DNA from 4 places in the Nocardioides montaniterrae genome. Region 1 is predicted to be linked to each of the others. Evidence: predicted binding sites of a transcription regulator. Region 1 holds the regulator's gene; each other region holds the start of a gene.
The links. Region 1 encodes LexA, which represses DNA repair genes until DNA is damaged. Its sites were predicted from a motif close to TCGAACANNTGTTCGA; they were not measured.

Region 2: ACYVJ3_RS12145 (HNH endonuclease signature motif containing protein) is a predicted target of LexA. The motif match lies at 5,636-5,651, and genes of this name have one in related genera.
Region 3: ACYVJ3_RS06590 (HNH endonuclease signature motif containing protein) is a predicted target of LexA. The motif match lies at 1,281-1,296, and genes of this name have one in related genera.
Region 4: ACYVJ3_RS05400 (alpha-ketoglutarate-dependent dioxygenase AlkB) is a predicted target of LexA. The motif match lies at 1,984-1,999, and genes of this name have one in related genera.

Annotation. Positions count from the first base shown of each region.
Region 1 is NZ_BAAGSB010000001.1:252,895-260,113, reverse strand. Features, by position in the region: gene ACYVJ3_RS01385 (SGNH/GDSL hydrolase family protein) at 1-345, shown strand, start outside; gene ACYVJ3_RS01380 (ATP-dependent DNA helicase) at 488-2,383, shown strand; gene ACYVJ3_RS01375 (MXAN_6640 family putative metalloprotease) at 2,370-3,971, opposite strand; gene ACYVJ3_RS01370 (MXAN_6640 family putative metalloprotease) at 4,024-5,682, opposite strand; gene lexA (transcriptional repressor LexA) at 5,737-6,474, opposite strand; gene ACYVJ3_RS01360 (LysM peptidoglycan-binding domain-containing protein) at 6,733-7,068, shown strand.
Region 2 is NZ_BAAGSB010000008.1:6,004-13,222, reverse strand. Features, by position in the region: gene macS (MacS family sensor histidine kinase) at 1-502, shown strand, start outside; gene ACYVJ3_RS12165 (flavin reductase family protein) at 499-1,011, shown strand; gene ACYVJ3_RS12160 (response regulator) at 1,036-1,692, shown strand; gene ACYVJ3_RS12155 (oxygenase MpaB family protein) at 1,770-2,912, opposite strand; gene ACYVJ3_RS12150 (hypothetical protein) at 3,003-3,893, shown strand; gene ACYVJ3_RS12145 (HNH endonuclease signature motif containing protein) at 4,365-5,597, opposite strand; gene ACYVJ3_RS12140 (class II 3-deoxy-7-phosphoheptulonate synthase) at 5,851-7,188, shown strand; gene ACYVJ3_RS12135 (discoidin domain-containing protein) at 7,177-7,219, opposite strand, start outside.
Region 3 is NZ_BAAGSB010000003.1:80,808-88,026, reverse strand. Features, by position in the region: gene ACYVJ3_RS06595 (GMC family oxidoreductase N-terminal domain-containing protein) at 1-946, shown strand, start outside; gene ACYVJ3_RS06590 (HNH endonuclease signature motif containing protein) at 1,335-2,567, shown strand; gene ACYVJ3_RS06585 (2Fe-2S iron-sulfur cluster-binding protein) at 3,040-4,131, opposite strand; gene ACYVJ3_RS06580 (hypothetical protein) at 4,142-4,444, opposite strand; gene ACYVJ3_RS06575 (Rieske 2Fe-2S domain-containing protein) at 4,444-5,580, opposite strand; gene ACYVJ3_RS06570 (acyl-CoA dehydrogenase family protein) at 5,618-6,793, shown strand; gene ACYVJ3_RS06565 (acyl-CoA dehydrogenase family protein) at 6,809-7,219, shown strand, end outside.
Region 4 is NZ_BAAGSB010000002.1:397,517-404,735, forward strand. Features, by position in the region: gene ACYVJ3_RS05390 (3'(2'),5'-bisphosphate nucleotidase CysQ) at 1-664, shown strand, start outside; gene ACYVJ3_RS05395 (hypothetical protein) at 666-1,352, shown strand; gene ACYVJ3_RS05400 (alpha-ketoglutarate-dependent dioxygenase AlkB) at 1,349-1,963, opposite strand; gene ACYVJ3_RS05405 (GntR family transcriptional regulator) at 2,102-2,797, shown strand; gene ACYVJ3_RS05410 (chorismate mutase) at 2,833-3,132, shown strand; gene ACYVJ3_RS05415 (hypothetical protein) at 3,142-4,008, opposite strand; gene ACYVJ3_RS05420 (DNA repair helicase XPB) at 3,986-5,641, opposite strand; gene ACYVJ3_RS05425 (helicase-associated domain-containing protein) at 5,760-7,219, opposite strand, start outside.

The DNA.
Region 1 (7,219 bases):
CGCGCCGGCCGGGACCTGCGGCGCGAGGGCGGGCACGCGCTCGTGGTGGTCCAGGGCGGCCTGAACGACCACGACGTGTCCGACACCGCGGTCGAGGCCGGCTTCGGTCGGCTGCTCGCCGCCACGAAGGGCCACGAGCTGGTCGTCGTCGGGCCGCCACCGGCTCCGTCGCGGGCGGCATCGGCCGCGCGGGTCGACGTACTCCTCGAGCGGCTGTGCGCCGCCGCGGGCGTCCCCTACGTCTCCACGATCGGGCTGCACCTGCCCTACCTGCCGGACCGCCTGCACCTCACGCCGGACGGCCACCGGATGTTCGGCGACGCCGTCGCGCTCGCCCTGGCATGAACCCTGTGGAGGAGCCGCCCGACTCGTCGGTCGGCTCCTCTAAGGTTCTCGGGTGTCATCAGCCGAGCAGCCTCCTGTCCGCGCCACCCTCGCGGCGGCGGTCGAGGCGCTCGGAGGTCAGCCCCGTGAGGGCCAGGCACAGATGGCAGAGGCCGTCGGCCAGGCGCTGAGCGGTCACCAGCACCTGCTCGTCCAGGCCGGCACCGGCACCGGCAAGTCGCTCGGCTACCTCGTGCCAAGCCTGCTCCACGACGACCGCGTCGTCATCGCGACGGCGACCCTCGCCCTGCAGCACCAGCTCGTCGAGCGCGACCTCCCGCGCCTGGTCGAGGCCGTCGGCAAGCTGCCCGGCGTCGACGCGTCGTACGCCGTCCTCAAGGGCCGCTCCAACTACGCCTGCCTGCACCGCATCCGCGAGGGCGCACCGGACGACCAGGGTGAGCTGATCCAGGCCGAGGACGCCCTCGGCGCGCTCGGCAAGAAGGTGCTCGAGCTGCGCGAGTGGGCCGAGTCCGAGTCGTCCGACGGCGGCACGGGGGAGCGCGACAACGCCCCGCGCCACACCGATCGCGAGTGGAAGCAGGTCAGCGTCAGCGCCCGCGAGTGCCTCGGGGCCGCGCGCTGCGCGTTCGGCCAGGAGTGCTTCGCCGAGCGCGCCAAGGAGAAGGCGCAGAAGTCGCACCTCGTCGTGACCAACCACTCCCTGCTCGCCATCGATGCGATCGAGGGCATCCCGATGCTGCCGGAGTATGACGCCGTGGTGGTCGACGAGGCCCACGAGCTCGTCGCACGGGTGACCCAGGCGGCCACCGCCGAGCTGTGGGTCGCTGAGGTCGAGCGGTCGGCGCGGCGCGCCGTACGACATGTCCAGGGCGACCAGGCGCACGACCTCGCCGACGCCGCCGACACGCTGCGGGCGGCCGTCAACGACACCGACGCCGGCCGGATCGAGACGCTCCCGGCCGACCTGGCCGACGCGCTGGCGCTGGTCCGCGACTCAGCGCGGGCGTGCATCTCGGCCTTCCCCAAGCAGGAGTCCGGCTCCGAGCCCGACGCGGCCTTCGCGCAGGCCAAGGCCGGTGTGCAGGACGTCTTCGCGGTCGCCGAGCGGATGGCTGCCAACTCCGAGCACGACGTGCTGTGGCTGAGCGAGGGCACCGACCGGCTGCCCCCACGACTCGCGATCGCGCCGCTCCAGGTGTGGGGCCAGCTGCGCGACAAGCTGCTCGCCGAGAAGACGGCCGTCCTCACCTCCGCCACCCTCACCCTCGGCGGCGACTTCAACGCCATCGCGACCTCCGTCGGTCTCAAGCCGACCGAGCGCATCGCGCCCGGCACCCCCACCGAGAAGACCGAGAAGGATCGCGAGCCGTGGGTCGGTGTCGACGTCGGCAGCCCGTTCGACTACGGCAAGCAGGGGATCCTGTACGTCGCCCGCCACCTGCCGCCCCCCGGACGCGACGGTCTCGGCCCCGCGCAGCTCGACGAGATCGTCGACCTCATCGACGCGGCCGACGGGCGCACGCTCGGCCTGTTCTCCTCGCGGCGTGCCGCCGAGGCCGCGGCCGAGCACGTCCGGATCAAGCTGCCGCACCTGACCACGCTGGCGCAGGGCGACGCCCAGCTGCCCGAGCTGGCGCGGCAGTTCGTCGACGATCCGCACACCTGCCTGTTCGGCACCCTCGGCCTGTGGCAGGGGCTCGACGTACCCGGTGACACCTGCCAGCTGGTGATCATCGACCGGATCCCGTTCCCGAGGCCCGACGACCCGCTCATGAGCGCCCGCGCCCAGGCGGCCGACAAGGCCGGCGGCAACGGCTTCATGCAGGTCTCCGCGACCCACTCGGCGCTGCTGCTCGCGCAGGGCGCCGGGCGGTTGATCCGCACCCACACCGACCGTGGTGTCGTCGCGGTGCTCGACCCACGGCTGTCGACCGCCCGCTACGGCAGCTTTTTGAAGGCGAGCCTGCCGCCGATGTGGTCGACGACAGACCCGCAGGTGGCCCGCCAGGCGTTGAAGCGGCTCAGCTCGCGATGACCTGCACCGACGCACCGGGGTTGTCGTCGGTGGAGGTGCCCATGCAGGTGTGGTCGAAGCCGAGGTACTGCCAGCAGTTGTAGCCGACGCCCGCGTTCACGATCGTGAGCTGGACCCAGGCGACCGAGGCCTTGGTGAACGGGAGCGTGGTGGTCGCGCCGAGTGCCGGGTTCACCCGCTTGGTGTGGCCGTCGGTGGTGTGCACGACGATCGTGTCGAGCACCCAGTGACCCGGGTTGGCGTGGAACGTGACGCTGAGCTGGGAGGCGCTCGCCGCCGGCGTGACCTGGTACGTCGCCGACGACTGGTGCGCCAGGCTCGGCTTCCAGGTCGCCTTGTTGCCGAGCAGCTGCGGCAGGCTCGTCGTACCGGTCAGCGGTGCGGGCTTGTAGGCGCCGCCCTCTCGGTAGTGCTGGCCCGGGTGCAGGTTGGCGACGGCGAAGTTGCGCAGCTGGTTGCCGAACGTCGTACCGACCTCGTTGAGTGCGGTGCGGATCGCCACGATGGAGTAGCGGCGGCCGACCGCGAGCTGCCACATCCGCTTGACCAGCTTGGGCATGATGCCCTGCTTGGCGCCGTATCTCTCGGTGAGGAAGCGGAAGAAGATCCACGTGCCGTACTGGTGCCCGTCGCTGTTGAACAGGTCGAGCGCCTGGCCGGGGCGGCCCATCGGGCCGAGCCTGAGGTACTGACGGTTGTCGTTGATGGTGGTGTAGAGCTGGTCCTCGGCCCACGTAGCCGTGGCCTCCATGAACCACTGGTCCTCGTCGATGTCGTAGGCGAACTGCACCGCGTGGAAGTACTCATGGGCCGCGGTCACCTCGAGGTTCTGCTCGGGGGTGTGCGCGGGGAACTTCGTCTTGGAGTAGTTGTTGTCCAGCACGCAGTAGGCGTAGACCGCGTAGTGCTTGGAACCGTCGTTGTCGTCGTTCAGCTTGGGGTCGTCGGTGGTGCAGAAGCCGTAGACGCCGTTGTCGCCGACGTCGGCGAGGTAGATGTCGCGGCGCGAGTCACCGCCGCGCCCGCCGTCACCGCGCGGCGAGCGGTAGCCCGCCCGCTGGTAGACGCGGTCGATCCGGGAGAGCTGCTTGAGGTCGAACTCGACGACGTCCGGGATGCCGTTGTGCGCCCGACCGCTCCAGGTCCCACCGCGGCCGTCGTCCTCGCGAGGTACGCCGTTGCGTGCGTCCTGGGACTTCTTGACGTAGTGGATGCAGATCCGGCTCGTGCAGAGCTTGTGCTGCTTGGCACCGCTCTTCCAGCACACGCCGTCGGCCTTGGAGCAGGTCGAGGGCTGCGAGGGCCGGGCGAAGTAGCGCTCCGCGACCGCGCGCTGGGCCGGCGGCAGGCTGTTCTTGGTGACGGCCAGGTTGCGCAGCGCCATGGTCAGGTCCGGGTGACCGTTGCTGCCGTTGCCGGCCAGGATCTGCTGCACCGACTGCAGCGCCGCCTGGGCGTGCAGCAGCGCCCGGCTGAGGCCGTTCGCCCCCGGGGAGGGCGGTGTCGTTCCGGCGTACGCCGATGGCGTGGTGAGCGTGAGGCCCAGCGCGATCAGCAGTGCAAGGGTCAGGGTCCGGGTCCGAGACATGCACTCGAGCCTAAGCGGTCGTCCGCCGGACCGGCGAACGACCGCTCCCGTCTCAGCTCTTGTACGCCGTCGCGACCAGGCTGTCGGCGGTGTTGTCGTCGTAGCTGTGGCTCGACCAGCAGCTGTACTGCAGCTGGTTCGGGTTCGGCTGGTCCCAGCAGGAGAAGCGCGTCGAGGTGTTGAGGAGCTCGACCTCGACGTTCTTCACGAGCTGGTAGCCGAACTTGATGCTGACGGTCGCGTTGCCGCTGGCGTCCAGCTTGATCAACCGCATGGCGTGCGACCCGGAGCGGTAGTTGGTCCACAGCGTCGCCGCCGCGCCCCGCGCCCGGTTGGGCAGGTCGAAGTGCAGCCGCGGGCGCCAGCTGCTGGCCATGCCGCGGATGGTGCTCAGCCGGATGGCGACGTAGCTGAGGTGCTTCAGGGTGCCGTGGACCTTGACCACCTTCTTGCCGGGCCCCACGCGGGTGCTCACGGCGACCGGTGCGCTCGGGTAGTGGTTGGCCGCAGCCTCACGGAAGAACTTCGTGGGGTGGCGGGCCGCGAGGGCGAAGCCGCTGAACACCTTGGAGAGGCTGGTGCCGCGCGACGCGAGCACGGCCGAGATCGCCTGGGTGGAGTACATGTCCTGCGCGGCCGGGTTGGCCGCCTTGTTCGCGTCCATGTGCTGCCACAGGTTCAACATCACCACGGGCAGTGCGTTGTTGGCATCCATCTGCGGAGCGACGCGCTCGGTGAGGTAGCGGAAGAAGATCCAGGTGCCGTACCAGTGGCTGTTGTTGACGTCCATGGGCAGGCCCGGGTTGGAGATCGGGCTGTAGCGCAGGTACTGCAGGTTGTCGTTGACGTCGGTGTAGAGCTGGTCCTCGGCCCAGGTGGCCGTCGCCTCCTTGATCCAGTCGTCCTCACCGATGTCGTAGGAGAACTGGACGGCGTGGAAGAACTCGTGCGCGGCGGTGACCTGGACGTTCTCCATGGGCGTGTTCGTCGGGAACTCGGCCTGGGAGAAGTTGTTGTCGAGCACGCAGTACGCCGACACCGCGTAGTCGGTCATGTCCGGGTCGTCGCTGGTGCAGTAGCCGTAGGTGCTCGGGCCGAGGTTGGCCAGGTAGATGTCGGTCCACCCGTTGGGGCCATGGTTGGTGCTGCCGGAGTCATCGAGCGGCATGCGGTAGCCGGCCGCGGCGTAGACGGAGCGGACGTGCACCACGATGGCCAGGACCATGTCGACGTAGTCGGGCGTGGTGTTGGCGTCGGGGCCGTCCTGTGCGCTGACGCCGTTGGTCGGGTCCTCCGCCGCGGTGACGTAGTGGACGCAGATGCGGTCAGGGGTGGAGCAGACGTAGTGCGCGTTCGTGCGGTACACCGGGTCGCCGGAGCCGTCGCTGGTCGCGCTCGGGCGGGCGAAGAGGCGGTCGGCCTGGACCTGCTGGTCCTTGCTCAGCGACCGGTAGGCGACGCGCAGGTCCGACAGCACGATCGAGGCGTCCGTCGTCCGTTGGATGGCGCGGGCCTCGCGACGGGTGCCGTGGAACAGCGTCTCGGCCCGCTCGAGAGCGGCGGTGGCCTGTGCGTGGGAAGGCAGAGCGCGCCCGTGGCCGGGCGCGGCTGGCGGGGCAGGCGTGGCGGTCGCACTGAGCGGGCTCGCGAACGCGGTGCCGAGGACGAGGACGAGGACGCCGGCGTACGACCTGGCGCGGGTGCTGAGCATGCGCGCCAGACTAGGTGCGGAGCGCGGATTTCCCGCGCTCCGCGGCCTAGTGGACTAGACCTTCCGCAGCACCGCGGTGACCTTGCCCAGGATCGTGGCGTGGGTGCCGTCGATCGGTTCGAAGGCAGGGTTGTGCGGCAGCAGCCAGACCTTGCCGTCCTTGCGGCTCAGGGTCTTGACCGTGGCCTCGCCGTCGATCATCGCGGCGACGATCTCGCCGTTCTCGGCGGTGTTCTGCTGGCGGATCACGACGTAGTCGCCGTTGCAGATCGCGGCCTCGATCATCGACTCGCCGCTGACCTCGAGCAGGAACAGCTGGCCGTCGCCGACGAGCTGCTTGGGCAGCGGGAAGACGTCCTCGACGCGTTCCTCGGCCAGGATCGGGCCACCGGCGGCGATGCGGCCGACGAGCGGGACGTTGCTCGGCGTCGGCGCGGCGTCGTTGATGCCGGTCTCGTCGAAGCTCGACTCGGCGTCGTCGGTCGGGCCCGCGCCGGTGAGGGGCTTGCGCTTCTGGAGGCTCTCGGGCAGGAACACCTCGATCGCGCGGGGCAGGTGCGGGTCGCGGCGTACGAAGCCCTTGGCCTCGAGGGCACGCAGCTGGTGGGCGACGCTGGAGGTGCTGGTCAGGCCGACGGCCTCGCCGATCTCGCGCATGGAGGGCGGATAGCCGCGGGAGTCGATGGCCTTCTTGATCGTGGTCAGGATGCGCTGCTGGCGCGGGGTCAGGCCGGAGCCGTCCGGGGGACCGTCGGGGAGCTCGCTGACCGGGCGGATCGCCTTCTTCGTCATGCCTCCGACCGTAACCCCGATCACTCCCGTGATCAAACAGGTGTTCGAGGTGGGCGTGTCGCGGCGGCGTACGACACGCCGTCGAACAAGTTTGCGATGAAATGCACGGGATTGTTCGAATGGGTGTTCTAACATCGTCCATGTGTTCGATCGAACGTCTGATCGAGATACGGACAGGACCTTCACCGAGGGTTGTGTCGGTGCCTTCCGCTTGACTCTGATCGAACACGGACCAGACCCACTTCCCCGGAGGTCACGATGAGCACCATCAGCTTCAGCCCCACCTACGACTACCGCCCGCAGCTGCGCCTCACGCGCCGCGGCCGGCTGGTCGTCCTCGCCCTCGCGCTGATCGCGATCTTCGCGATCGGCCTGGCGGTCGCCTCGGCCTCCGCCGGTGGCGCCCACGCGGGCGACGCTGACGTGCACGTCGTGACCGTCCACCCCGGCGACACCCTGTGGGACATCGCCGGCACGGCCGCGGGGTCGGTCGGCGTCACGACGGGCGAGATGGTCCAGCGCATCACCGACCTCAACGACGTCACCGACGGCATGGTGTACGCCGGCCAGGACCTCCGGGTCCCGAACAACTAGGACTCCGCGCCCCGGACGGCGCGGTTCACAACTGAATACAGACTTCGCCTGCCGCCTCGACCCCGGCAGGCGTTGGGGAAGACGAGAGCCCGGTCCAGATTTCCCCTGGACCGGGCTCTCGCGGTTTTTCCACAGGGGCAGGCCGACGCTG
Region 2 (7,219 bases), on a different contig from region 1:
CGGAGGTGAGCCCGGCGGCGACGCGGACCTCGGCCGGTTGGCGGGGGAGCAGGAGGCGTCGCTGCGCTCGCTCATCCGCGTGCAGAACCCAGCGCCCGTCGTGGTGGGCGACGGCGACCTGGTGACCGCGCTCAGTGCGCTGTCCGGGCGGCCCGGGGTCGAGGTCGCCCTGCCGGCGGGCGCCGTGACGATGCCCGTCGACCGGATGGACGAGATCCTCGCCGCGGTCTCGGCGTGCCTGGACAACATCCGCACCCACGTCGGCGAGAACGCGCGTGCCTGGGTGTTCCTCGAGGACCTCGGCGACGTCGTCGGGCTCTCCGTGCGCGACGAAGGACCCGGCATCCCCGAGGGTCGCCTCGAGATAGCCGAGGCCGGCGGCCGCCTGGGCGTCTCCGGGTCGATCCGGGGTCGCATCGCCGACCTCGGCGGCACGGCCGAGCTGACCACCGGTCCCCATGGCACCGAGTGGGAGATCGTCGTACCCAAGGAGCGTCCATGACCATCCACTCCGGCCACCCGTTCCCCACCGAGTCGGATCCCGTACGCCGCTTCCGCGGCCGGATCGGCGGCGGCGTCACGCTGTGGACGGCCGGTTCACGTGAGGGTGCGGATGCCGAGGCCGCCGGGCTGACCGTGTCCTCGGTGATGGTCGCGCTCGGCGCCGAGGCGCACGCGCTCGCACTCCTCGATCCCGACTCCGACCTCCACGACGCCCTCGTCTCGACCGGTCGGGCTCTCGTCGTACCCCTCACCTGGGAGGACCGCGGCCTGGCCGAGGCCTTCGCCGGGACCGCGCCCGCGCCCGGCGGCCCGTTCCGGCAGGCGCCGTTCGAGGACACCGCGTGGGGACCGCGGCTCGGGTCGGCGACGACGTGGGCAGGGGTCGAGCTCGTCGACACCCGTGAGGTCGGGTGGTCGGTCGAGGTCCGCTGCCGGATCGCGCACGTCGAGATCGGCGAGCCCACCGACCTGCTCCTGCACCACCGCGGCCGGTTCCACCGCCTCTGAGCGGTCAGCGCCTACGCTCCACCCATGAGCGAGCCGATCCGGGTGATGGTGGTCGATGACCACCCCATGTGGCGCGAGGCGGTCGAGCGCGACCTGGCCGCCGCAGGCTTCGACGTCGTGGCGACGGCATCGAACGGCGACGACGCCATCGCCCGCTTCCCGGCCGCCCGACCCGACGTGGTCGTCCTGGACCTGCAGATCCCCGGTCCCAACGGCGTCGAGGTGACCGCGAAGGTGCTCCAGGACGACCCGAGCGCGCGGGTGCTGATCCTCAGCGCGTCGGGCGAGCAGGACGACGTGCTGGAGGCGGTCAAGGCCGGCGCGACGGGCTACCTGGTCAAGTCGGCCTCCGGCGCCGAGCTGGTCGACGCGGTCACCAAGGTCGCCGCGGGCGACAGCGTCTTCACTCCCGGCCTGGCTGCCATGGTGCTCGGGGAGTTCCGCCGGATCGACCGCGCCGCCGACGGCCCCTCCGTGCCGCCCGGCGAGAAGCTGACGCCGCGCGAGACCGAGATCCTCAAGATGGTCGCCAAGGGGATGGGCTCGCACCAGATCGCCGAGATCCTGGTCGTCTCCCACCGCACCGTCCAGAACCACACCCAGAACGCGCTGCGCAAGCTCCAGCTGCGCAACCGGGTCGAGCTGACCCGCTACGTCATCGAGCAGGGCCTGGACGACTGACTCACTCCCCGCGGGCCGGGTGCGGCCGATCGCCGGCGGGGGAGGCGTCGACCAGGTCGTGCTGGACGCCCCACTCGCTACGCAGCCGGATCTCCTGCTCGTCCTCGTAGGCCTTGCCCTTGGCCGTACGCCGCTCCAGCGACCTCCTGCTGCGGTCGCGGAGGTGGTTGACCCGGCTTCAGCATCGGTCCTGCCGTCGCGAGGACGCGGGTCAGCCGGGTGTGCGGCACCTGGAGCTCGTCGGCGATCTCGTCGCCGAGGAACAGCCGCTCCAGCGCGTGCACCAGCCGCGGCGCCTGGTTGCCGAGCGCGGTCGGCAGGACCCCCTCGATCTCGGGCACCAGGAAGTCGGCGTTGATGCCGGCGACGAGTGCGCGGCAGAAGTCGTCGGTGACCGGCCGGGTCAGCAGGTAGATCGACTCGAGCCGCTCCTGCTCGGCCGCGTCGCGGGGGAGCAGCGCCTCCTCGATGCCCAGCAGGTGGCCGAGCCAGCGCCAGCGGGCGTAGGCGGCGGCCTCCTCGGGGGGCAGGTACGGCGCCCCGATGCGCCGCATGCCCCGCAGCGGGATGAGGGTGAACTCGACGAGCGTGTAGGCCAGGTAGGACTGGCAGATCGGCAGCCCCCACGCCTCGTGGTCCCAGTCGTCACGGTCGCGGAGCGAAGCGCGGACCAACGCGTGGATGATCCGCACCCGGACGGTCAACTCGAAGCCCTCGGAGCCCGGCTCCAGGCCACCCGGCTGGTTGACGGCCTTCAGCCACGAGCCCACCTCGATGGTGCGGGCGCCCGCGTTCTCGATGTAGCGCCCGGTCATCTCCAGCGGGCGCGAGGCGACCGAGTTGGCGTAGCCGCTGACCAGGGACGCCGCGCCCAGCACGATCCCCGACGCCAGCGAGTAGCGCGACGTGTAGCGGCTGGCCTCCTCGATGGCGGCTGTGTCCAGCCACGCGGGGGCGGCGTACACCTGGGCCATGAGGGCCTGCAGCGACTCCGGTGCGCCGGGCACCGCCGCGATGCCCTCGCGGCAGGCGGTGCGCAGCATCCGCATCGCCCGACCGTGGCCGACGGTCGCGAAGTCCGCGACGAAGGCGTCGGCGAGCGGGTCTCCCTGCCACATCCCGGCGAGGTAGGCGTCGGTGAACGCGCCATGTCGCTCGCGCGCCTCGTCGAGACGCCGCAGGCTGGTCGGGATGGTCTGGCGGGACTGGTCGACGCTCACGCCTCGAGGCTAAGTACGAGCAGCATTCGCTTACCAGTCGCGTTCTGTGCCGCCCGCCGCAGGAGGGGTGCCGTCGGGCAGACTCGCCCCATGAACGCCCTGCTGGAGGCCGCCGACGAGCTGTACGCCGTACCGCTCGCCGAGTTCACTCCGGCGCGGGACGCGCGGGTCAAGGCCGCCAAGGGCACCGACCTCGCCGCCGGGCTGAAGGCGTTGCGCAAGCCGTCGACCGCGGCCTGGCTGGTCAACCTGCTCGTACGCCGCGAACCCGGTCAGGTCGACCAGCTCCTCGCCGTCGGCGCGGCCCTGCGCGAGGCGCAGCAGGCGATGTCGGCCGGCGAGCTGCGCGCCCTCACCAAGCAGCGCCGCCAGGTCACCGCCGCCGTCACCCAGCACGTACGTCGCCTCGCCCTGGACGAGGGATATCGCGTCACCGAGGCGGTCGCCGCCGAGGTCGAGGACACGCTGACCGCTGCCATGATCGACGCCGAGTGCGGCCGGGCCGTGCGCAGCGGCCTCCTGGTCCGCGGTCTGCGGACCACCGGGATCGAGCCGCTCGCGCCCGACGTCATCGTCGCAGCGGTCGCGCTGCCGGACGCTCTCGGCTTCGCCGCCAGCCCGCAGGCCGCCCCCGAGCCGCACCGTCCCGACCTGCACCTGGTGCCGGACCCCGATCGCACGGCCAAGGCACGAGCACTGGCCGAGCAGCGGCTCGCTGCCGCGACCGACGCGTTCGAGGAGGCCGCCGAGGAGCACGCGTCGGCTTCTAGCGAGGTCGACCGTCTCTCGGCCCGATCGCTGCAGCTGCAGGCCGAGATCGACGAGCTCCGCCGCCGCCTGTCCGAGCTGGAGGAGGAGTCCGACGGCCTCGACGAGGACCTCGCCGAGGCCGAGGAGGTCCGCGACGGCACCGCCGCCGCTCTCCGGACCGCCACCGCCGATCGTGACAGTGCCCAGGCGGCGTTGGATCGGCTCGGCTGAACCCTTCTGCCGGGTTGGTGCTGGCGGGTTGGTCCAGCCGGGTTGGTCCTGTCGGGTCGGTGTGGCGGCCGCGCTTAGCGCGCCGCTCCCCGCCGTCAAGGATCCTCGCTGCGCTCGGCCCGCTTCGCGGCGCCTTCGGCGTCCTTGACTGCGGGTCCCTGGCGGCGCGCTGGTGGCGCGGTTGTCGGCGGCTCGCTTCGCTCGCGCCGACGCGATGCGGCCGCCTTCGGCGGCCCCATCGGCAACTGGTTGGGCCTTGGCTCGACATCGTGGAGTTCTGGGGTCGCCAGGTGGCTCTGGGACTCCACGATCTTGGTCCAGGGCCATCGGTGGAATCGCCAGGCGCCGGTCGGTGGCGTCGTGGGCGACGTGGCGCTGGCTCGCTGGCTCGCGCCGACGCGATGCGGGCGCCTTCGGCGGCCACATCGTGTGGATTCGTGGCCACGTGGTGGCTCCAGATCCACACGATGTCTAGGGCCGTCGGTGGAACCGCCAGGCACCCGTCGACGTGAGCTCGTGAGTCATGTGGGGGTCGTGGGCGACGTGGTGGTGATGGCTGCAGAGCAGGACGCCGTCAGCGAGGTCGGTCTTCCCGCCGCGGGACCAGGGTTGTGAATGATGTGCTTCGCACCAGGTGGCGGGGATCGAGCAGCCTTCGGCGCGGCACTGCTTGTCACGCAGGCGGAGGGCCTTGTGCTGGGCCGGTGAGTAGAGGCGTCGTGCTCGGCCGAGGTTGAGGATCTCGCCCTTGCCGCCGAGGACGACGGGGATGATCTTCGCGGTGCAGGCCAGCCGGCGGGCCTCGTTGGCGCTGATGCGGAGGTCGCCCTCCATCGAGCCGATGATGCCGGCGGTGGCGAGGTCGCGACGCAGTTCGTCGAGCGTCACGGTGACCATGACGGTGGTGGAGTCGCCGCCGTGGTCGGGCAACTGCTTGGGGTCGAGGTGCTCGAGCAGCGAGCAGAACGCGTGGCCCAGCTTCTGCGATCGGGGTGCGTGTTCGGCGTCCTGCCGCGGGGAGGAGAAGGCGTCGAGGTACGTCTCCAGCCGGGCGGCGACTGCATCCGGCACCAACGCCACGATCCGCGTCAGGCCGTCGCCGAGGCGCTTGAACCGCAGCGAGGTCCTCACCCGGGCGCGTTGTTCCTCGCGTTCCAACGCCTTGGCGTCGGCTTCGTCCGCGATCTCGGGGGCGACCACCGAAAGAATCCGGTCGCCCAGGGTCCGCAGCTCACGCGGACCGAACTGGCCGGCCAGCTCGATGAGGTGCTTCTCCGCGCGGCGGCGGGTGACCTGGTCGATCTCAGGGGGCAGCTTCTCCAGTGCGGTGACGATGACCTGTGCCTGGGCACGGTTGACCGTGCCGGCTCGCATGCCGGCAGCCACAACGTGCCACTTCTCGTCGATCGCTTCCGCCAGCTTCAGCTCGGCACGCACGCTCTGGGGATCCAGGTGGGCCTCGTGGGCCAGCCACATCCCGGCGTCGCGGGCACCGGTGTCCTGAGCGAGGTCACCGGAGGCGGCGAGGACCCGCATCTCGGCCTCTTCGACTTGGGCCTTCAACGCCGCCAGCCCTCGCAACGCCGTGGCCTTGTCGCCCGGTGTCATGTAGACCGGCTCGACTGACGCGACGTCGGCGAAGGCCCGCCTCGAGCTGTTGACGGCACGCAGCATCGGGTGCTCTGACACCGATGCTGTCGCCATGGTGACTCCCGAGAGATGAGGCTTGATTCGTACCTTCATCATACATGTGTTCGAACGGTTTCTCAATGCAAGATTCGACCAAACGTGCAGGTCAGAGGACCTTTTCGCTGTCGGCGGACTCCGGCGGAGTCGGTCGGACAAGCACGGCCGCCAGTCGACGACGCGGCGCACCGGCCAGCAGCGACCTGCCAGAGCGCCATCTGCGGACCGAGCCACGATCGAGAAGGTCAGGCGCCGAAGGTAGCCTTGACCTGTGAGTTCCGTCCCCACCCTCGAGCAGCTGCACGCCATCGGCGCGCTCCAGCAGCCGACGTACGCCGACCCCGCGGCCCTGGCCGCCGTCGTCGAGCGTCTGCGGACCCTTCCGCCGCTGGTCTTTGCGGGTGAGTGCGACGAGCTCAAGGCGAAGATCGCGGCCGCCGCGCGGGGCGAGGCGTTCATCCTCCAGGGCGGTGACTGCGCCGAGACGTTCGTCGACGCGACCGCCGACAACACCCGCAACAAGCTGCGTGTGCTGCTGCAGATGGCGGTCGTGCTGACCTACGCCGCCTCGGTCCCGGTCGTGAAGATCGGCCGCCTGGCGGGCCAGTACGCCAAGCCGCGCAGCTCCGACATGGAGACCCGCGACGGAGTGACCCTGCCGGCCTACCGCGGCGACGCCGTCAACGGCTTCGAGTTCACCCCCGAGTCGCGCATCCCCGACCCGCAGCGCCTGCTCGAGGTCTACCACCACAGCGCCTCCACGCTGAACCTGGTGCGCGCCTTCACCACCGGTGGGTACGCCGACCTCCGCCAGGTCCACGCGTGGAACTCCGAGTTCGTGCGCAACAGCCCGGCGGGCGCCCGCTACGAGGCGATGGCCGGCGAGATCGAGCGCGCGCTGACCTTCATGCAGGCCATCGGCGCCAACCCCGACGAGTTCCACCGCGTCGACTTCTACTCCAGCCACGAGGCGCTGATTCTCGAGTACGAGCACGCGATGACGCGGATCGACTCGCGCACCGACTCGCCGTACAACGTCTCGGGCCACTTCGTCTGGATCGGCGAGCGGACCCGTCAGCTCGACGGTGCCCACGTCGAGTACTTCCGCTCGATCCGCAACCCGATCGGCTGCAAGCTCGGCCCCAACGCCACCGCCGACGATGCGCTCGACCTGGCTGCCAAGCTGAACCCGGAGAACGAGCCCGGGCGGCTGACGTTCATCACCCGCTTCGGTGCGGGCAAGGTCCGTGACGGCCTGCCGCCGCTGGTCGAGAAGGTGACCGCCGAGGGTGTCGACGTCGCGTGGATCTGCGACCCGATGCATGGCAACACCTTCGAGGCCTCCACCGGCTACAAGACCCGCCGCTTCGAGGACGTCCTCGACGAGGTGCGGGGCTTCTTCGAGGTGCACCGCGGCCTCGGCACGGTGCCCGGCGGGATCCTGGTGGAGAACACCGGCGACGACGTCACCGAGGTCATCGGCGGCGGCGAGGAGCTCGACGAGCACGGCCTCGCGCACCGCTACGAGTCGGTCGTCGACCCGCGCCTGAACCGGGTCCAGTCCCTGGAGATGGCGTTCCAGGTCGCGGAGTTCATCTCAGCTCGTTGAGCCGACGAGCGCCAGCTCGCTGATGGCCGTG
Region 3 (7,219 bases), on a different contig from region 1:
GAAGACCTGGCTCGCCGACGCGGCCGGGCGCGGGTCGCGCATCCTGACCGACGTCAAGGTGCGCAGCATCGACCGCTCCGGCGGACGAGCCTCGGGCGTCACGGGACGTACGTCGAACGGCCACACGGTCACCGTCCGCGCCCGCGCCGTCGTCGCGGCCGCGGGCGCGATCCAGACCCCCGCCCTCCTCCAGCGCAGCGGGCTGACCAACCCCAACATCGGCAAGAACCTGCGACTGCACCCGGCGACCGCGATCATGGGCGTGCTCGACGAGCGGGTCGAGCCGTGGACCGGCGGCATGCAGACGAGGTACGTCGACCAGCTCGCCGACCTGGACGGCGAGGGCTACGGCGTCATCTTCGAGACCGCTTCGATGACACCCGGGTTCGCCAGCTCATTCATCGGCTGGCGCAACGGCGCCGACCACCTGCAGCGCATGAAGCAGTCGGCCCACATCGCCGGCATCGGCGTGCTGCTGCGCGACAAGGACTCCGTCGGCACCGTCAAGGCCGGCAAGGACGGCGAGCCCGTGGTCCGCTACACCCTCTCCCCTGGCGACACCGACCGGATGCTGCGGGGCTTCGACGGTGCCGCGCAGATCCTGGAGGCCGCCGGCGCCCACACCATCTACTCCCCGCACCAGGCGATCGCTGAGTACTTCCCCGGCAAGCAGGGCTCGCGCCAGGCATGGGTCGCCGAGTGCCGACGCCTCGGCTTCGCGCCGGGCAAGGTCGCCGTCGGTTCGTTCCACATCCTCGGCTCCGCGCGCATGGGCGGCTCCCCCACGACGTCAGCCGTCGACCCCGACGGCCAGGCCTGGGACCTCCCCGGCCTCTACGTCATGGACGGCGCCTGCTTCCCCACCGCCTCCGGCGTGAACCCGATGATCTCGATCGAGTCGATCGCGTACATGTCGGCCAAGCGCCTCGCCGCCAAGCTCGCCTGACTCGCCTGCTGATCGCCGGTTGCCGCTGGCCGGTGCTCCGCGGCGTCGACTGGCGGCCGCGCTTATCCGACCGTCTCCCGCCGTCAAGGATCCTCGCTTCGCTCGGCCCGCTTCGCGGCGCCTACGGCGTCCTTGACCGCGGGTCCCGGACGGTCGGATGGCGGCGCGGATGGGCGGCGGCTCGCTTCGCTCGCGCCGCCGCCAAGCGGCCGCCTCCCGGCCGTTGGTTGAGTAGCCCGAGCCGCTAGGCGAGGGCGTATCGAAACCAATTCCGCCGGCAGCGAAAAGTGGCTCTGACCTGCACGTCTGGTCGAATCTTGCATTGAGGAAACGTTCGAACACATGTATGATGAAGGTACGAATCAAGCCTCATCTCTCGGGAGTCACCATGACCGCAGCATCGGTGTCAGAGCACCCGATGCTGCGTGCAGTGAACACCTCTCGCCGCGCCTTCGCCGGCGTCGCTTCAGTCGAGCCCGTCTACATGACACCGGGCGACAAGGCCACGGCGTTGCGTGGGCTGGCAGCGTTGAAAGCCCAGGTCGAAGAGGCCGAGATGCGGGTCCTCGCCGCCGCCGGCGACCTCGCCCAGGACGCCGGCGCCCGCGACGCCGGGATGTGGCTGGCCCACGAGGCCCACCTGGATCCCCAGAGCGTGCGTGCCGAGCTGAAGCTGGCGGAAGCCATCGACGAGCGGTGGCGCCAGGTCGGCGCGGGCATGCGGACCGGGTCGGTGAACCGTGCCCAGGCCCAGGTGATCGTCGCGGCGTTGGAGAAGCTCCCGCCCGAGATCGACCAGGTGACGAGGCGGCGCGCAGAGAAGCACCTCGTCGAGCTCGCCGGCCAGTTCGGACCGCGTGAGCTTCGCACCCTGGGCGACCGGATCCTGGCTGTCGTCGCGCCCGAGATCGCGGACGAGGCTGACGCCAAGGCGTTCGAACGCGAGGAACAACGCGCCCGGGTGAGGACCTCGCTCCGGTTCAAGCGCCTCGGCGACGGCCTGACGCGGATCGTGGCGTTGGTGCCGGATGCAGTCGCTGCCCGCCTGGAGACCTACCTCGACGCGTTCTCCTCCCCGCGGCAGGACGCCGAACACGCACCCCGGTCGCAGAAGCTCGGCCACGCCTTCTGCTCCCTCCTCGAGCGCCTCGACCCCAGCAAGCTCCCCGACCACGGCGGCGACACCACCACCATCATGGTCACCGTGACGCTCGAGGAACTGCGTCGCGACCTCGCCACCGCCGGCATCATCGGCTCCCTCGACAGCGACCTCCGCATCACCGCCGACGAAGCACGCCGCCTAGCGTGCACCGCGAAGATCGTCCCCGTCGTCCTCGGCGGCAAGGGCGAGATCCTCAACCTCGGCCGAGCACGACGGCTCTTCAACGCCGCCCAACGTAAAGCGCTGCGACTGCGCGACAAGCAATGCAGAGCGGAGGGATGCTCGATCCCTGCCACCTGGTGCGAGGCACATCATTCGCATCCGTGGAGTCAGGGCGGGAAGACCGACCTCGCTGGTGGCGTCCTGCTCTGCAGCCATCACCACCACGCGGCCCACGACCCCCGCATGACCCATGAAGTCATGCCGACCGGCGCCTGGCGCTTCCATCGACGGCCCTAGACATCGTGTGGATCTGGAGCCACCACGTGGCCACGAATCCACACGATGTGGCCGCATCGCGGTCGGCCGACGCCCGCGCCACCGTCACCACGCCGCCCACGACCCCGCGTCGCCCACGACCCCGAGTCGCCCACCGGCGCGTGGCGGTTCCACCGACGTCCCTAGACCAAGATCGTGGAGTCCCAGAGCCACCTGGCGACCCCAGAACTCCACAATGTCGAGCCACGGCCCAACCCACACACCGATGGGGCCGCCGAAGGCGGCCGCATCGCGTCGGCGCGAGCGAAGCGAGCCGCCGACACCCGCGCCACCAGCGCGCCGCCAGGGACCCGCAGTCAAGGACGCCGAAGGCGCCGCGCAGCGGGCCGAGCGCAGCGAGGATCCTTGACAGCGGGGAGCGGCGCGCTACGCGCGGCCGCCACAGTCGCAGAGTCGCCGCAGTCGCCGATCAGCGGCGACGCGCTCGCGCCCTCTAGCTGTAGGTGACCTTCACGGCCTCGGTCAGGGGGTGCGACTGGCAGCCGAGTCGGATCCCGTCGGCGAGGTCCTCGGCCTCCAGGACGTCGTTCTTGTCCATGCGCAGGTCACCCTCGATGAGGCGTACGGCGCACGCGGAGCACTCGCCCTCGCGACACGAGAAGGGCGCCTTCACACCCTTGCCCTCGAGGAAGTCGAGCAGCTTCACCGACGGGTCCCAGTCGTCGTAGGCGAAGGACTCGCCGTCCAGCTCGACCTCGACCGACACCGGTCCGGTCGGACCCTCCGCCACGGGGGGCTCCTCGGGCTCGAGGGCATCGGCCTGGTCGAGCTCGGCCTCGGCGCGGCGTACCTCCTCGATGTCGCCGAACGGGTTGCCGCCCAGTGACACGAACTTCTCCTGGTGGCGCTGGCTGCGGGGCAGACCGGCCTCCTTGGCGACGTCCATGACGGCCTTCATGAACGGCGCGGGACCACAGCAGAAGATGTCGAAGCTCAGGCAGGGAGCCATGAACGCGCGCAGCTGCTCGAGCGTCGGGATCCCCTGGACCGACTCCAACCAGTGGGTGACCTGGAGCCGTTCGGGGTGGGCGGCGGCGAGCTCGCGGAGCTCCCGGGCGAAGATCACCGAGGTGTCGTCGCGATTGGCGTAGAAGACGACGATCCGACCGGTGCCCTCTTCGAGGGCGGTCCGGATGATCGACATGACCGGCGTGACGCCGGATCCTCCGCCGAAGAGCAGCAGGTCCGCGTCGAGCGAGGCCGGGGTGAAGATGCCGGACGGCGGCAGCACGCGCATGGTGTCGCCGACCTCGAGGTTGTCGCAGATCCAGTTCGACGCGTAGCCCTCGGCGGTGCGCTTGACCGTCACGGTCAACGGTCCGCCGTCGTGGGGGCTCGAGGAGAGCGAGTAGCAGCGCGCGGCGATCCCGGTCCGGTCCGACGGTACGGCGAGGGTCAGGAACTGCCCGGGCTTGTACGCGAACTTCTCCTCGGCACCCGCGGGCACCGCGAAGCTGATCGACTTGGCGTCGGCGGTCTCCTCGACCACTCCGACGACATCCAGCACGAAGGACTCGATGTCCACGGGGTTCCTCTCAGTAGGACTCGTCGACGCCGACGGAGATCTCCCCGTCGCGCACGGCGGCGTCGATGCTAGCCATCATGTTCGGGCACGAGCGGTGGATGTCCCGTCGCCCGGGCGACGGATCCCGCTCGGCAAACACTTTACACACCGACAGTGATTGTAAAGTCCACTGGATCGAGGTGTGGCGCTCGCTGTTCTTGCGTACGCCGACGCAGCCCCCGCACGCCTCGCAGGTCACCTCCGCGAGGCCAGCACTGGTGTACCGGCGCTGCTCCTCGAGGGTGGCCGGGTCGCGCGGCTCGAACGAGGCCATCAGGCCTCGGCGGGCGCGGGCTCCGCCGCCCGCTTCGCGAGGTTCTCGGCGACCTCGGCGTGCCAGTACTCGTTGGCCTTGGTGGTGTCGACCTCGAACTCGAAGCGGTCGGTCATCTCCGGCTTGATGTCGGCCACGTCGACGTAGAACTGCTCGTACCAGCGACGCAGCTGGTAGACCGGGCCGTCCTCCTCGCACAGCAGCGGGTTCTGGACCGCGACCTTGTTCTCCCAGATCGCGACGTCCTGGAGGAAGCCGTCACCGAAGGACTCGGTGTACTTCTCGGCGATGTAGGCCACCGTCGCGTCGTCGAGCCCCTCGGGCTTCTTGACGCTGATGCCGTACTGCAGGGTGAACGTGTCCGGCCCGGTCGGGATGTGGCAGTTGACGAGGATGACCTCGGTGATGAAGCCCTTGTAGTCGACCTCGAGCCAGTTGATCATGTACGACGGCCCGTAGTACGTCGCCTCCGAGCGCAGCGTCGAGTCCTCCCCGCTGTAGCCGCCGTCGGACTTGTCGGGCCGACCCTTCGACTCCATGAACTGGGTCGCCGTGTGCCCCTCGAAGATGTTGCGGAAGCTCGTCGGGAACGCGAAGTGCACGTAGTAGAAGTGCGCCATGTCGGCGACGTTGTCGATCAGCTCGCGGCAGTGCGAGCCGTTGATCTCCTTCACGTGCCACGACCACGGCGTGTACTTGTCGGTCAGCACGTCCGGCAGCTCGGGCGGCAGGATGTCGTGGTCGGCGGCCGAGCCCTCCGGGTCGTTCCAGATGAACAGCTGGCCGTTGCGCAGAGCCGTCTCGTAGCGCTGCGTGCGCGCACGCATCGGCACGCGCCGCGCGTACGGGATCTGCTTGCACCTGCCGTCGCCGCCCCAGCGCCAGTCGTGGAACGGGCAGGCGATCGCGTCGCCCTTGACGGTGCCCTGGGTGAGGTCGCCGCCCATGTGCCGGCAGTAGCCGTCGAGCACGTTGAGCCCGCCCTGGGAGTCCTGCCAGACGACGAGCTTGGTGCCGAAGCCGTTGATCGCGTGCGGCTTGCCGTCGGCGAAGTCCTGTGCCAGGCCGAGGCAGTGCCAGCCTCGCGCGAAGCGCAGCGGCGTCGTCCCTTGGTCCAGCGTGCGGGTCTCACTCATGTAGAACACGTTACAGTTTTGCGGCTAGAGTGACAACGTGCACATCACCCTGGACGCGCAACAGATCGCCCTCCGCGACGAGCTCCGTGCCTACTTCGCCGACCTCGTCACCCCTGAGATCCGCGCCGGTCTCTCGTCCGCGACGGGCGAGTTCGGCGAGGCAACGGTCTACAAAGACGTCATCCGCCAGATCGGCAAGGACGGCTGGCTCGGCATCGGCTGGCCCAAGGAGTACGGCGGGCAGGCCCGCTCCATGGTCGAGCAGCTGATCTTCACCGACGTGGCCGCCGTCGCCGGCGTACCGATCCCGTACCTGACCCTCAACACGGTCGGTCCGACGATCATGCGCTTCGGCACCGAGGAGCAGAAGGAGTACTTCCTGCCCAAGATCCTGGCGGGCGAGTTGCACTTCTCGATCGGCTACTCCGAGCCCGGCTCGGGCACCGACCTCGCGTCGCTGCAGACCAAGGCGGTGCTCGACGAGTCGGCGAACGAGTGGGTGATCAACGGCCAGAAGATGTGGACCTCGCTCATCCAGTACGCCGACTGGATCTGGCTCGCGTGCCGCACCGAGCCCGACCAGCCCCGCCACAAGGGCCTGTCGATGATCCTGGTCCCGGCCGACGCGCCGGGCGTGTCCTACACCCCCGTGCACACCGTCGCCGGTGTCGGCACGAGCGCGACCTACTACTCCGACGTACGCGTTCCCGCGAGCAACCTGGTCTCCGAGCGCGGCGGCGGTTGGGCGCTGATGACCAACCAGCTCAACCACGAGCGGGTCGCGCTCACGTCCGCCGCTCCCCTGGTCCACTCGCTCGGGCTGGTCAAGGAGTGGGCGCAGCAGACCGGCGAGATCGAGAAGGAGTGGGTGCAGATCGCGCTCGGTCGCGCGCATGCCCGCGTCGAGGCGCTGTCACTGATCAACTGGAAGCTGGCCGCGGACGCCGATCACGGCGTCGCGCTCTCACCCGCCGAGGCCTCCGCCACCAAGATCTACGGCTCCGAGCTCGCGACCGAGGTCTACCGGAGCCTGATGGAGGTCGTCGGCCCGAACGCCGGCATCACCGCCGACTCCCCCGGCGCCGCGGTCGCCGGGCGCCTCGAGCGCTACTTCCGCTCCGCCCTGGTGATGACCTTCGGCGGCGGCACCAACGAGATCCAGCGCGACATCATCGGGTACGTCGGCCTCGGCCTCCCGGCCGCGAAGCGATAGAGGACGAGGACGACCATGGACTTTCTCTTCACCCCCGAGCAGGACGAGGCCGCCGAGCTGGCCGCGTCGATCCTCAAGGACAAGACCACCAACGAGCGGCTGAAGGCCGTCGAGGCGAACGGCGACCGGTTCGACCGCGAGCTCTGGAAGCTGCTCGGCGACACCTTCGACTGGGCCGAGCTGGACCTGATCACCCTCGCGCGGGTGCTGGTCGAGGTCGGCCGGCACGTCGCGCCCGTCCCGCTGGCCACCCACGCCGCGTGCGTCTCCTTCCTGACCGCGGCCGGCCGTTCCGCCGATGCGTCCTTGTACGCCGCCGCTGTGGCCGAGGAGCGCGCCCACCTGCCCGAGTCCCCGACGGTCACCGCATCCGCTGACGGCGAGCTGACCGGCACCAAGACGATCGTGCGCGCCGGCATGAGCGCC
Region 4 (7,219 bases), on a different contig from region 1:
GGGCAAGGAGCTCAAGGACGCCGGCGACCTCGCCGCGCACAACCTGCTGATGGAGCTGCTCGCGACGTACCGTCCCGACGATGCCGTCCTCTCCGAGGAGGGCAAGGACGACAAGGCCCGCCTGAGTGCCTCGCGGGTGTGGATCGTCGACCCGCTCGACGGCACGCGCGAGTTCTCCGAGCCGCCGCGTGACGACTGGGCTGTGCACGTCGCCCTCTGGGAGAACGGCGAGCTGACCGTCGGCGCCGTCGCCCAGCCGGTCATCGGCGAGACCTTCAACACCGGCACCCCGCCGGTCGTCCCGGCGGGCACCGCCGAACGCCCGCGCATCGCCGTCTCCCGCAGCCGTCCGCCGGCCTTCGTCGCCGCGCTGGCCGCCGAGCTGGACGCCGAGCTGGTCCCGATGGGCTCGGCCGGCGTGAAGATGATGTCCGTGGTGCGTGACGTCGCGGACGCCTACGTCCACGCCGGTGGCCAGTACGAGTGGGACTCCGCGGCCCCGGTCGCCGTCGCCCGCGCGGCCGGGCTGTTCACCAGCCGCGTCGACGGCAGCGAGCTGCGCTACAACCAGGACGACGTCTACCTCCCCGACGTGATCGTCTGCCGTCCCGAGCTCTCCGAGCAGATCCTGGCCTTCATCAAGGCCCACGGAACCGAAGCCTGAGTTGAGCAGGCACCCCGGCGAGCGCAAGGGCGCGATCGACTGGCCCCTGGTCTTCGCCGGGGCCGGTGCGGCCGTCACGGTCGCGGTCGTGCTGTCGTCGTTGGGTGCGGCCGGGACCCTGGTCGGGGCGGCCCTCGGCAGCGTCACCGCCACGGTCACGACCGCGCTCTACAAGCGCGGCATCGAGACCAGCCACCGCAAGGCGGCCGCTCAGGCGGCCGCACTGTTCCGGGCCGGGTTCGCCCAGCAGGCCGCTGAGGCCGGCGACGTCGCCGCCGACTCCGTCGACCTGATGGTGCCCGCGCCCTCGCCCGAGGCTCCGCAGCGCTGGGCGCTGCCGTGGGGCCGGCTGCTGGTCATGGCGGCCGCGGTCTTCCTGTTCGCGCTCGTCACGATCAGCGCCGTCGAGCTCCTCGCCGGGCGGAGCATCTCGGCGATGTTCGGTGGTGACAACACGCGGGGTACGACGGTCGTGGAGGTGTTCCACAAGGGCGGGCACCAGCCGGCTCCCGCGCCGCCCACGGTCACCACGACCGTGACCGTCCAGCCGACGCCGACCCTGTCCACACCGGTGTCCACGCCCAAGCCGTCGACGACCCTGACGCCGTCCGAGCCGCCCAGCCCGACGACCGGCAGCCCGACGACCTCAACGGCCGCGGCGAGCCCGACGTCGCAGGCGACGCCCTAGAAGACGTTCAGCGGCCGGAACTGGACCGAGATCCGCGGGCCGGCCGAGGCGACCTTGGGGACGGCGTGCTCCCACGTGCGCTGGCAGCTGCCGCCCATGACGACCAGGTCGCCGTGGCCCATCTCGACGGCGATGCTCTCGCCGCCCGAGCGTGGCCGGAGGCAGAGGCGACGCGGGTCCCCGAGCGAGACGATCGCGACCATCGTGTCCTGGGTGCTGCCACGACCGATGGTGTCGCCGTGCCAGGCGACGCTGTCGCGGCCGTCGCGGTAGTAGCAGCAGCCTGCCGTGCGGAACGGCTCGCCGAGCTCGTCGGCGTAGTGGGCGGAGAGCGCCTCGCGGGCCTGCGTCAAGGCGTCGTGGGGGAGGTCCTCGCCGATCATGTAGGTGTGCACCAGGCGCGGTACGTCGACGACGCGGTCGTACATCTGGCGCCGCTCCGCGCGCCAGGGGACGTCGGTGACCATTCGTGCGAAGACGTCGTCAGCGCCCGGGAGCCAGTCGCGTGCGACGTCGATCCAGGCCCCGTCGGTGAGCGGCATCCGCTCGATCGCCTCGCACCCGGGACCGGCGTCCGCCTCCGGGGCGAAGAGGGCCGTCTGGAAGTCCATGCTCGGACGCTAGCACGAGATCGAACAGGTGTTCGGGAGCGGCCGCGTGCCGCTGGCGGGTAAATCTTTTCCGTTTTGCGACGGGGCCGGTGCTCCCGCCCCTAATCTCTGGCCGAGGAACTGTCCAGGGGGATCAGGTTGAAGACGACGGCGCTCAAGCACGTGGCGATCCGCGAATACGTCCGTGCTCTCGTCGCGGACAGCGCGCCCGGTGCCGCCGCACCGTCCGAGCGCGACCTGGTCGACCGCTTCGGCGTGGCTCGCATGACCGTCCGTCACGCCCTGGACGCCCTCGTGTCCGAGGGTGTCCTGGAGCGGTTCCCCGGCCGCGGCACGTTCGTCGCGCGCCGCCAGCGCGTCCGCACCCGGGTCACCGGTCTCAGCGAGGAGCTCGAGCGTCGCGGCCAGGTCGCCGAGTCACGCAGCATCATGGCCGTGCGGTGCCCCGCGCCGCTGCGCATCGCCCAGGCGCTCGAGGTCGAGCCGGGAAGCCAGGTCATCCGGTGGCGTCGGCTCCGGCTCGCCGACGGCCGGCCGCTGTGCCTGACCGACACGTTCCTCAACGAGGTGCTGGTGCCGGACTTCCTCGACGGGGACCTCCCCAGCAGCCTGTACGCCGACCTGCAGCGACGCGGTCGCCGCCCGAGCTGGGTCGAGGACGCGATCAGTGCGGCCGGTGCGTCCGCGGACGACGCCAGGCTGCTCGAGCTCGACGAGGGGGCGGCGGTCCTGCGCCAGTCGCGGCGCGCGCTCTGGGGCGAGCGACCGATCGAGCTGTCGCGCACGATCTACCGCGCCGACGCGCACGTCTTGTCGCTCCAGCTGGAAGCCTGATCGATCCGGCGCCGCGCGTGCGGCAGGATTGACCCATGACCGCCGACGCCGCACGTGCCGAGCTGCTCCGACTCCGGTCGAGCATCGACAACCTCGACGCCGCACTCGTCCACCTCCTCGCCGAGCGCTTCAAGTGCACCGAGCAGGTCGGGCGCCTGAAGGCGACCGCCGGCATGCCGCCGGCCGACCCGGCCCGCGAGGCCGTGCAGATCGCCCGCCTGCGCACGATGGCCGAGACCTCCGGCCTCGACCCGCACTTCGCCGAGCAGATCCTGGGCGTGATCATCGCCGAGGTGATCCGCAACCACGAGCAGTTCGCCGGCGAGACCGACTGACCGGTCGGTTCAGTCCAGCCCGCAGGTGTGCAGGCCGTCGGCGATCAGCGCCCGCTTGCCCGCCTCGCTCATAGGCAGCTCGAAGCTGCCGGTGACGCCCTCCGCGCGCAGGGTCAGCCGGAACGTCGCGGCGGTGCCGCCCTCGGAGAACGCGTGGCCGTCGCAGCGGACCGGCTCGACGGGAAGACGCACGTCGTCGTTGCCGAGGGTGGTCCGCGGTGCCCAGGCGCCGCCGTGCTCGGGCCCGAACAGGTATGTGCCGTTGACGGCGAGGAGCCGCACGCGGCCGGGTACGCCGGTCCGGCGTACGTCGAGCGTGAGGTTGCCACCGGTCACGGCCGGTGACCACGCGAGGCGGACCATCCGGGTCACCGCGAGCCGGAAGCACTCGGCGGCGACGTACCGTCCGAGATCGGCGTTGACATCGGTCACGGGTCGGTCGGTGACGCGGCCCGCGGCGGTGATCGTGAGGGTTCCGGAGCCCCCTGTGCGGGCCGGGCGCGGGCCGTCGCAGCGGGGTGCGGGCAGGGGCAGGGGGAACTGGCGATGCGAGGTCGGCGGCATCGCGCGGAGCCGCTCGGCGGTGATCGGCGAGGTCAGCCGGGCGTCGCGGTAGACCATCCGCTGCGGGTGGACCGTGCGTGCCGTGCCGTTGGTGATGAGGACCTGCACCTGGTCGTGGGCGCGGTCGTGGGACGACTGGGTCATCGCGACGTCGAGGCGGCCGCTCGGCGGCAGGGTCGGCGTCGCGATCATCGTGATCGACGGCGACGCGCTCGGGCGCGCGTCCGGCGAGGAGCCGCAGGCGGCCAGGAGCGCCCCGGCCGCGGCCAGGGTCGCCGCGATGGCGGTCCTAGACCGACAGGTCGTCCGCATCGACGATCCGGTAGGCGTAGCCCTGCTCGGCGAGGAACCGCTGGCGGTTCTGGGCGAACTCGGCGTCGACGGTGTCGCGGGCGACGACGGTGTAGAACCGCGCGACCTTGCGCTCGCCGTCGGGTCCGGGAGCACCGGGGCGCAGGAGCCGACCGAGCCGTTGCGCCTCCTCCTGGCGTGACCCGAACGAGCCAGAGACCTGGATGGCCACCTCGGCCGACGGCAGGTCGATGGAGAAGTTCGCGACCTTGGAGACGACCAGCAGCGAGATCTCGCCGGTGCGGAAGCCCTCGAAGAGCCGCTGGCGCTCCTTGACCGACGTCTCGCCGGTGATCACCGGGGCGTCGAGCTTGTCGGCGAGCTCGTGGAGCTGGTCGATGTACTGCCCGATCACCAGCGTCGGCTGGCCGGCGTGCTGGGCGAGCAGCGAGCGCACGACGCCGATCTTCTCCGGCGTGCACGCGGCGAGGCGGTAGCGCTCCTCGGCCTCGGAGGTCGCATAGACCAGCCGTGCGCTCTCCGGCAGGGTCACGCGCACCTCGACGCAGTCGGCCGGGGCGATCCAGCCCTGCGCCTCGATGTCCTTCCACGGGGCGTCGTACCGCTTGGGGCCGATCAGGGAGAACACGTCGCCCTCGCGGCCGTCCTCGCGCACCAGCGTCGCGGTCAGGCCGATCCGGCGGCGTGCCTGGAGGTCGGCGGTCATCCGGAAGATCGGCGCCGGCAGCAGGTGGACCTCGTCGTAGATGATCAGGCCCCAGTCGCGGGCGTCGAGCAGCTCGAGGTGCGGGAACACGCCCTTCCGCTTGTGCGTGAGCACCTGGTACGTCGCGATGGTGACCGGGCGGATCTCCTTGACCGAGCCGGAGTACTCGCCGATCTCGTCGGCGGTCAGGCTCGTGCGCTTGACCAGCTCGTCCTTCCACTGTCGCGCGGAGACGGTGTTGGTGACCAGGATCAGCGTGGTCGCCTGGGCGTGCGCCATCGCCGCCGCGCCGACGATCGTCTTGCCGGCGCCACACGGGAGCACGACGACCCCGGAACCGCCGTGCCAGAACGACTCGGCCGCCTCGGCCTGGTAGGAGCGCAGCTCCCAGCCGTCCTGGGCGAGCTCGATCGCATGGGCCTCGCCGTCGACGTACCCGGCGAAGTCCTCGGCCGGCCAGCCCAGCTTGAGCAGGGCCTGCTTGAGGTTGCCGCGCTCGGAGGGGTGGACCGCGACGGTCATCTCGTCGAGGCGCTCGCCGAGCATGCCCTGCACCCGCTTGGCGCGCAGGACCTCCTCGAGCACCGGCTTGTCGGTGGTGCGCAGCGTGAGCCCGTGGACCGGGTCCTTCTCCAGCGTGAGCCGGCCGTAGCGCGCCATCGTCTCGGCGACGTCGACCAGCAGCGCGTGCGGCACCGGGTAGCGGCTGTAGGTCAGCAGCGTGTCGACGACCTGCTCGGCGTCGTGCCCGGCCGCGCGGGCGTTCCACAGGCCCAGCGGGGTGAGCCGGTAGGTGTGGATGTGCTCGGGCGACCGCTCGAGCTCGGCGAACGGCGCGATCGCCTTGCGGCACTCCTGGGCCTGCTCGTGGTCCACCTCGAGCAGCAGGGACTTGTCGCTCTGCACGATGAGGGGTCCGGCGGTCACCCACCCAGCGTACGGTCCTGCAGGTTTCCCAAGGGATGCAGGGAAGCCTGCGCATCCCCGTGGTTGCAACGCTGGGGGAGTGCAGGTTCGGCTGCATCCCTTGGGAAACCTGCAGCCCTCAGGAGACGGGCTCGACCTTCGTCACCCGGTGGATCGGGAAGTGCCGCTCGATGTCGGCCTCGTCGACGTCGTACGCCGTCAGCTGGCCACCCTCGACCGAGACGGGCCGGACCTCGCGCTCGATGACCAGGCCACGGTTGTCGAGGTGCCCGATCCGGACCGTCGCGCCGCGCTCGATCGCGTCGCGCAGGGCGGAGAGCGCGGTGGCGGGGGAGCCCGAGGTGGCCGGCCGGGCCGCGGCCTCGGCGTCGCCCTCGCGCAGGTGGCGCAGTGCGACCGCGACCTGCGCCGCTCGGCGTGCGTCGCCCGCGGCTGCGGTGGGGCCGCTCGACTTCGGGGTCCGGGCGCGCAGCGAGTCGGCCGCGCCCACGCGGACGACCCCGTCGGCGCCCTCGACGACGGGGGAGAGGCCGAGCTCGCGCAGCCGCGGCAGGAGTACGTCGACCGGGGTGGTGGTGACGACGACGGTCGGCGCGATCCGGCGCAGCCCCAGGGCCGGGGCCTTCGGGTGGCGCAGCAGCTCGGCCAGCGCCACCTCGTCGTCGGATCGGATGAAGCCCGTGGCGACGCCGACGCGCAGCCGCCCGAAGGAGCGGACGGTGTCGTCGACGAGGTACGACAGCGGCTGCGGGACCTCGGTGCGCGACGAGGTGGCCAGGAACGCGTGGATCTCGGCGCCGCTCCAGCCGATGTCGAGGGCGCGACGGACCGAGTCGCGGGTGAAGCGGTAGACGGTGGCCGAGCCGTGCGACTCGAGGTCGGCCAGCTGCTGGAGCTGGCGCTCGAGCGGCGACTCGAGGGGACCGGGCGCCACCGCGGTCAGGTCGGCCTGGATCAGGACGTGGTCGACGGGCGGGGGGAGCAGCGCGTCGAGCCGCTCGGCGGGGTCCTCGCCCGCGGCGAGGAGGCGGCCGAAGCTCGACAGCGCCTCTGCCCCGGTGATGCCCAGCAGGGCGGCCTCGGCGACGGCCCAGCCGATCAGCTCGGGACGCGTCCGGGGGCGCCGTGGCCGCAGCCAGGTGAGGCGGGCGATCAAGGAGGGGAGACCGGTGCCGGCGGCGAGCGCCTGCGCTTCGGGCAGCCCGGCGAGCTCGGTGAGCGCCATCGACTTGGCCTCCGGCATGCCGATCGCCGACAGCTCGGGGACCAGGGCGTTCCAGGTCTTCCCGTCCGGCCCGCGCTCACCGACGAGCGAGGGCAGCCGGGTCGAGGCCAGCCAGGCCTTGGCGAGCCGGGTCCAGCGCTCGGCGAGCGTTCCGTCGCGCCACCGGTCGTAGGCGTCGGACGGCACCCAGACCGGGTTGCCGTCGCTGTCGGCCCTCGTCGCCGCGAGGCCGGCCGCGACCGCGACCTCGATCAGCACCGCCGCCTCACGCTCGGTGATGCCGAGGTGGCCGGCCGTCGCCTTGAGCTCGCGCGCGGTCAGCCCGGTCGTGCGCAGCGCCGCCCCGGGACGGA